Regions from separate parts of the Kitasatospora sp. NPDC001095 genome, predicted to be linked through region 1. Evidence: riboswitches for the same ligand, from Rfam matches in the RefSeq annotation. Region 1 holds a riboswitch; each other region holds the start of a gene.
The links. Region 1 has a riboswitch for cobalamin ahead of ACWDBB_RS11755 (cobalamin biosynthesis protein). Riboswitches for the same ligand answer to the same signal wherever they lie in the genome.
Positions count from the first base shown of each region.

Region 1 (2,252 bases):
GGATCACGTTGCCGGCGCCGCTGTGCAGCGCCAGCCGTATCGCCGCCTCGACGTCGCGCCACTCGGTCTCGCCGAAGTGGCTGAGCCCGTCCGGGGAGGCGGGGGCGCCCCGGTCGCCGCGGTAGGTGACGGCGAGGGCGGGCAGGCCGAGCCGGTCGAGGACGGGGAGCACGGGGAGGGTCTGCCGACGGTCGGCCTCGGGGCCGTGCACCAGGATCACCCAGGTGCCGCGTTTGCCGTCGAGCTGCCAGGCGGGAAGGGCGCCGAGCTCGCCGTCGACGGCGGTGTCGGCGAAGGCGAGGCCGAGCGCCTCGGTGGGGTCGCCGAGGTGGACCCGCGGGGTGAAGCGGACCTCGGTGCCGGGGGTGAGGGTGCCCCGGTCGGCGCGGACCAGCCGGCGGGTGACCTCCTGCTCGTCGCCGTGCAGGATCTCCTCGACGACCGCGTGACCGCCGTCCGCCCACTCGACCGCCCAGCGGCCGGGGCGCAGGCTCCCGGGGCCGCGGGTGAAGGTGACCCGGCCGGGGGCGAGGCCGCGGACCACGACCGGAGCGGACTCCTGAACGGTGGTCACCGGACGGACCATCCGCTCGGATGCCCGACGGCCGATCACCAGCACGGCGGCCCCGACCGCGGCGGCCGCCACGACGGCTGCGGTTCCCCAACGCATTTCGCTCCCCGCTCTCCTGCCTCACGGACCGGACGGTGTTCGGACACCAGTTCACCGGCGCCCCGCCCGCTCGGCCACCGGGCTGGGCCGTCCGGGTCACCCGGGCGGCGGACCGGCCCTGCCGAGGAGCCGGCGGCCCTGGCTCTGCCGAGGTGGCGCCGCGGACGGGTGGCGAGGACGGCGGGCCAGCGGGAAGACGAAGGCCGAGGACGAGGACGAGGGCAGGCAGTGGCAGGCCCCGTCCTCGGCCCGCAGCGCCGACCGGGCCCACGGGCGTCAGCGGCGTCCGCGTGTGACCAACCCCTCCGTGACCTCGGTTGACTCCCGGTTCGAGCCCGTGATGGGATCCTGGGGCCAAACGGAGGCATGGAGAGGAAGCCGGTGGAAGTCCGGCGCGGTCCCGCCACTGTCACCGGGGAGCACGCTCGGAACATCGCCACGGCGGGCCGTCGACGGCCGCTGGAAGGCTCCGAGGGTGCGTTCGACCCGGAAGCCAGGAGACTCTCGCCGCCGTCACGTCGATCCAGGGCGCGGACCCTGAGTGAGGACACGCACGCGATGCAGGCTGCCCCGCCCTGCCCGACCCCGAGCTGCCCTCCGCCGTGCGACCGATGATCCCGCCCGCGCCTTCCGCGCGCCGTCCGCTGACCCGCGCCGCCGCGTTCGCGCTCGGCGCCGCCGCGGGCTACGCCGCCGACGCCCGCTTCGCCGACCCCCGCCGGGGCCACCCGGTGGCCGTCTTCGGCAGCGCCGCGACCCGGCTGGAGCGGCGGCTGTGGCGCGACGGCCGCGCCGCCGGGGCCGGGTACACGGCGCTGTGCGTGGGCGCGGTCGCGGCGGGCGCGCTCGCCCTGGACCGTACGGTGGGCCGGCGCCCGCTGGGCCGGGCGGCGCTGGCGGCGGCCGCGACCTGGACGGTGCTCGGCGGCACCTCGCTGACCCGGGAGGCGCGCACCATCGGCCGCTCGCTGGCGGCGGGCGACCTCACGGCCGCGCGGGAACGGCTGCCGCACCTGTGCGGACGGGATCCGAGCGCGCTGGACGGGCAGCAGATCGCCCGGGCGGTGGTCGAGTCGGTGGCGGAGAACACCGCCGACGCCGTGGTCAACGCGCTGACCTGGGGCGCCCTGGCCGGCACGCCCGGCCTGCTCGCCTTCCGCGCCGTGAACACCCTGGACGCCATGGTGGGCCACCGCTCGCCGCGCTACGCCCGGTTCGGCTGGGCCTCGGCCCGGCTGGACGACCTGGCGGGCTGGCCGGGCGCCCGGCTGACGGCACTGCTGACGGTGGCAGCCGCGCCCGAACCGCGGACGGCCTGGCGGGTCTGGCGGCGCGACGGCTCCGCGCACCCGAGCCCGAACGCGGGCCAGGCCGAGTCGGCGTTCGCCGGCGCGGTGGGCGTCCGGTTGGGCGGGACGCTGCGGTACGGCGAGCGCGTGGAGAACCGGCCGGTACTGGGCGCGGAGCTGCGGCCGGTGACGGTGGACGACATCGAGCGGGCCTGCGCGCTCTCCCGGCGGGTGGGCGCGCTGGCGCTGGGTACGACGGTCGCGGGGCACGTCCTGCTGCGGGTGCTGGCGAA
Region 1 covers NZ_JBSFKQ010000009.1:203,484-205,735, reverse strand. Annotated here, with positions in the region: gene ACWDBB_RS11760 (alpha/beta hydrolase) at 1-670, opposite strand, end outside; cobalamin riboswitch at 1,042-1,174, shown strand; gene ACWDBB_RS11755 (cobalamin biosynthesis protein) at 1,282-2,252, shown strand, end outside.

Region 2 (2,252 bases), on a different contig from region 1:
GCTCAGCCGCAGCAGCACCCGGCCGAGCACCAGCTCGTCCGGGACGGCGCCGTAACTGCGGCTGTCGCTGTCCACCGGGCGGTTGTCCGACAGCAGCCACCAGCCCTTGGGCCGGCGCTCGGCGGCCCGCTTCACCACCAGCAGGTCCTGCTGGAACGGGTGCCGGAAGACCACCACCGCGCCCGGCCGGATCGGCGCGCCGTACCGGACCAGCAGCCGGTCGCCCTCGCGCAGGGTCGGGACCATCGACGGCCCCGCCACGTCGACCAGCCCGAACGGCAGCACGCCGCCCCGGTCCCCGGCTCCGACGTCCTCCGGTCGCGTGCTCCGCGCCACGACTCCTCCTCCCGCTCCGCCCGTACCCCCAGTCTGCCGTACGGGCCGTCAGCGCTCCGATGTCCGGAATACCCCGGTTCCGGGTCCGTCTTTCGCCCTAGGCCCGCCGCCCGATCGCGAAACCGGGCGGGCGGAAGGGTAATCTCGGGCGCGGGAAGACGATCTAAGGAAGGACTCCCATGTTCTCTCGTCTGTTTGCACCGCGTGCCACCGCCCACGCCCACTGCGATCTGCCCTGCGGCGTGTACGACCCCGCGCAGGCCAAGCTCGAGGCCGAGTCCGTCAAGGCCACCCAGGAGAAGTACCAGGCCAACGAGGACCCGCACTTCCGCGCCCGCGCCATCATCATCAAGGAGCAGCGCGCCGAGGCCGTCAAGCACCACATCTCGGTGCTGTGGAGCGACTACTTCAAGGCCCCGCACTTCGAGAAGTACCCGCAGCTGCACCAGCTGATCAACGACACCCTGAAGGCCGCCTCGGCCGCCAAGGCGTCCACCGACCCGGCCACCGGCCAGGCCCTGCTGGACCTGATCGCCGAGGTCGACAAGATCTTCTGGGAGACCAAGCAGGCCTGAGCCTGACGCGTCGCCACCCGACCGCCCCCGTCCGGACCACCGGACGGGGGCGGTCGTGCGTTCACGCCCGATCCTCGAACGGTAAGGGTTGCCTGCCCTGAGTGGCTGTTATGCTGCCAGGGCGTCCGAGGGGGAAGTCCGGTGTGAATCCGGCGCTGACCCGCAACGGTGAGCACGGCCCGTACCAGCCCGTACGGCCGCGCCAGCCCGATCACCCTCGGCCGCCGAACTCCCGACAACTCGCCGTGGACTGCGAGGGGAACGGCGCCCCGGCACGCCCCGGCCCGCGCCCGCCCCGGCGCACCCCCGGCCCGAGGCAAGGCGCACCCGTGAACCGCGCACCCGCAGACCGTGCAGTCGGCCCGCCCACTCGTCGCACACCCGTCGTCCCGCTCGCCGCCGGCCTCGGCGCCGCCCTCCTGCTCTCGCTGGTCTGCGGGGTCGCCCTCGGCTCCTCCGGGCTCGGCCTGCCCCGGGTGCTGCGGCTGCTGGGCGCCGGGCTGACGGGCGGTCGACTGGAGGCGGACGAGGCGGCCGCGTACGCGATCGTCTGGGAGATCCGGCTGCCGCGCACCGTACTGGCCGCCGTGGTCGGCGCCGGACTGGCCGCCTGCGGCGTCGCCGTCCAGGCCCTGGTGCGCAACGCGCTGGCCGACCCCTTCGTCCTCGGCATCTCCTCCGGCGCGGCCGTCGGCGCCAACGCCGTCCTGCTGTTCGGCGCCTTCGCCTCGCTCGGCGTGTGGGCGATCTCCGCCTCCGCCTTCGGCTCCGCCCTGGCCGCCATGACGCTGGTCTACCTCGCCGCCCGCACCGCGTTCGGGCTCACCCCGCTGCGCCTGGTGCTCACCGGCACGGCCCTGTCCTACGGGTTCTCCGCCGCCACCACCCTGATGGTCTTCGCCGCCGACCGCGGCGAGGCCGCCCGGGACGCCATGATGTGGCTGCTCGGCAGCCTCGGCGGCGCCACCTGGGGCTCGGTGCCGATCGCCGCCGTCACCGTCCTGGCCGGCCTCGCCCACCTGGCCTGCGCCGCCGGACGGCTGGACGCGCTCGCGATGGGCGACGAGACCTCCGCCTCGCTCGGCGTGGACCCGGACCGGCTGCGCCGCGAGCTGTTCGTGGTGACCGCCGCCGTCACCGGCACCGTGGTCGCGGTCAGCGGGGCGATCGGCTTCGTCGGGCTGCTGATGCCGCACCTGGCCCGGATGCTGGTCGGCGCCGGGCACCGCCGGGTGCTGGTGATCGCCCCGCTCGCCGGGGCCCTGCTGCTGGTCTGGGTGGACATCGCCTCGCGCACCCTGCTGGCGCCCGCCGAACTGCCCGTCGGGGTGTTCACCGCGG
Region 2 covers NZ_JBSFKQ010000014.1:955-3,206, forward strand. Annotated here, with positions in the region: gene sodX (nickel-type superoxide dismutase maturation protease) at 1-246, opposite strand, end outside; gene sodN (superoxide dismutase, Ni) at 516-911, shown strand; cobalamin riboswitch at 1,000-1,148, shown strand; gene ACWDBB_RS15105 (FecCD family ABC transporter permease) at 1,241-2,252, shown strand, end outside.
Region 2: linked by a shared signal. The riboswitch ahead of ACWDBB_RS15105 (FecCD family ABC transporter permease) and the one ahead of ACWDBB_RS11755 (cobalamin biosynthesis protein) in region 1 are both predicted to bind cobalamin.

Region 3 (2,252 bases), on a different contig from region 1:
GTGGCGGCTCCACACGTTGGGGTGCAGGACGACGGCCACCGTGTACTCGTCGGCGGGCAGTTGGCGGACCAGCCGCTGGGGCAGGTCGGGGTGGCGGCCGAATAACGAGTGTTCGCTCCAGGTGGAGCTGACGACGACGAGCCGTCGGCCGCCGACGGCGCCGAGCGCGGCGCGGTAGCCGTCGCGGGAGCGCCGGCTGCCGAGCATCCGGTCGAAGCACGGGTCGCCGACGACCTGGGCGACGTCCAGCGCCTCGGGGCAGGAGTCCCGCAGCCGGTCCAGCTGCTCGGGGTGGGAGAGGCCCAGGACGTCGACGAACACCCGTCCGCGGTGGGTGAGTTCGTTGCGGGACAGGCCGGCGGCGCTGACCGTGTCGCCGGTGGACTCGGTGACCAGGCGGTTGTAGCCGGCGCCGTGCGGGAGGACGACGAGGCGGGCGTCCAGGCGGTGCATGGAGGAGTGGACGGCGCAGGCGACGGCAAGGTCGAAGCGGCGGTGGACGGCGTCCTCCCAGTCCAGCACGGTGAAGCCGGACAGGCCGTGCAGGTACTCGTCCAGGGCGCGGTCGGCGAAGGCGGAGCCGGGGTTGACGGTGAAGTAGCGCTCGATGCCGTCAGGGCTCAGCAGGGTGAGGACGTCCAGGACCCGGGTGGCCGAGGTGAGGGTGCGGGCGACCGCCAGCACGCGGGCCCTGACCGGTCGGGTGTTCCAGCGGTCGGCGGGCCAGGCGTGGGGGTGGGACGGCACAGCATGATCGTACTCATCCGGTCGGGCCGCGGCGCGGTTCCGAGTGCGGGTCAGCCCGCGGCCGCGCTGGGCTCGTGGTGCTCGGCGGCGGCGCACTCGTCGAGCAGGGGGCGCATGGCCTCGTCCACGAGCCGGTAGCGCACCACTCGTCCGTCCCGGTCGCCGGTGACCACGCCGGCCGTGCGGAGCAGCCGCAGGGCCTGGGAGACGGCCGGGTCGCGCATGCCGGTGGCGACGGCGAGATCGCTGACGGCGAGCGGGCCGGCCCGATGGAGGGCGAGCAGCAGGGCGAGCCGGCCGGGGTCCGCGAGCAGGGAGAACCGCTCGGCCCAGGACCGGACGTGCGCGGGCTCGCCGATCGCGGCGATGGCCTCGCAGACCCGGTGTCCGTCGATGGTGCGGTGGCCCGCGCGGTCCTCCGGTACGAGATGCATGCGGACATTCTCGCAGGCAGGGGCCTGTGATCCTGGACACCTGCGCAGGTGCGCAGCCTTGCATGGGTCGGGGCGGGGCCCTACGGTGTTCCCCGCCGTGGTGCTCGGGAAGACCGGTGACGGACCCTCAGGGGTCCCAGCCCGGAGCGGCCCTCGCCACTGTGATCGGGTCGCTCCTCCGTCCACGGAGGAGCGTCGTCCGCACCCATGAAGCCACTGGGCGCCTCGTGCGCCTGGGAAGGCGGGTGCGGGTGTTCCCGTCAGCCAGGAGACCGGCCACGGCAGCTCACGAGGTTTTCCACGAGGTGCTGGAGCGTGATCCGCATGACCCTGCCCGAAACCGTTTCCGCCGGGACCGGACCCGGCCCCGCCGCGCTGCCCACCTTCAGATGGCGGCGCGAGGACACCGTCCGTACGGCCGGGCTGATGGCGGTGATCGTGGCCATGCACGTGGCGGCCTTCGGCACGCTGATCTTCCTGGTCGCACCCGAGCGGTACGCGGTCGGCACCCAGGTCTTCGGGGTGGGCCTGGGTATCACCGCGTACACCCTCGGCATGCGGCACGCCTTCGACGCCGACCACATCGCGGTGATCGACAACACCACCCGCAAGCTGATGGCGGACGGCAAGCGGCCGGTCTCGGTGGGCTTCTGGTTCGCCCTCGGGCACTCCTCGATGGTGGTGCTGATGGCCGCCCTGGTGGCGGGCGGCGCGCAGCTGGCGAACACGCTGATGGACGACGAGTCGCCCACCCACAAGTGGCTGGGCGTGGTCGGGACGACGGCCTCCGGCGCCTTCCTCTACCTGATCGGCGCGCTCAACCTGGCGGCGCTGCTCGGCATCCTCAAGGTGTTCCGCTCGATGCGGGCCGGGCGGTTCGACGAGAAGGAGCTGGAGGCGCACCTCGACTCGCGCGGCCTCATGGCCCGGGTGCTGAACCGGGCGACCCGTTCGATCACCCGGCCGGGGCAGATGTTCCCGGTCGGCATGGTGCTGGGCCTGGGCTTCGACACCGCGACCGAGGTCACCCTGATGGTGATGGCCGGCTCGGGTGCGGCCTCCGGGCTGCCG
Region 3 covers NZ_JBSFKQ010000010.1:74,296-76,547, reverse strand. Annotated here, with positions in the region: gene ACWDBB_RS12075 (hypothetical protein) at 1-747, opposite strand, end outside; gene ACWDBB_RS12070 (ArsR/SmtB family transcription factor) at 798-1,181, opposite strand; cobalamin riboswitch at 1,263-1,476, shown strand; gene ACWDBB_RS12065 (HoxN/HupN/NixA family nickel/cobalt transporter) at 1,506-2,252, shown strand, end outside.
Region 3: linked by a shared signal. The riboswitch ahead of ACWDBB_RS12065 (HoxN/HupN/NixA family nickel/cobalt transporter) and the one ahead of ACWDBB_RS11755 (cobalamin biosynthesis protein) in region 1 are both predicted to bind cobalamin.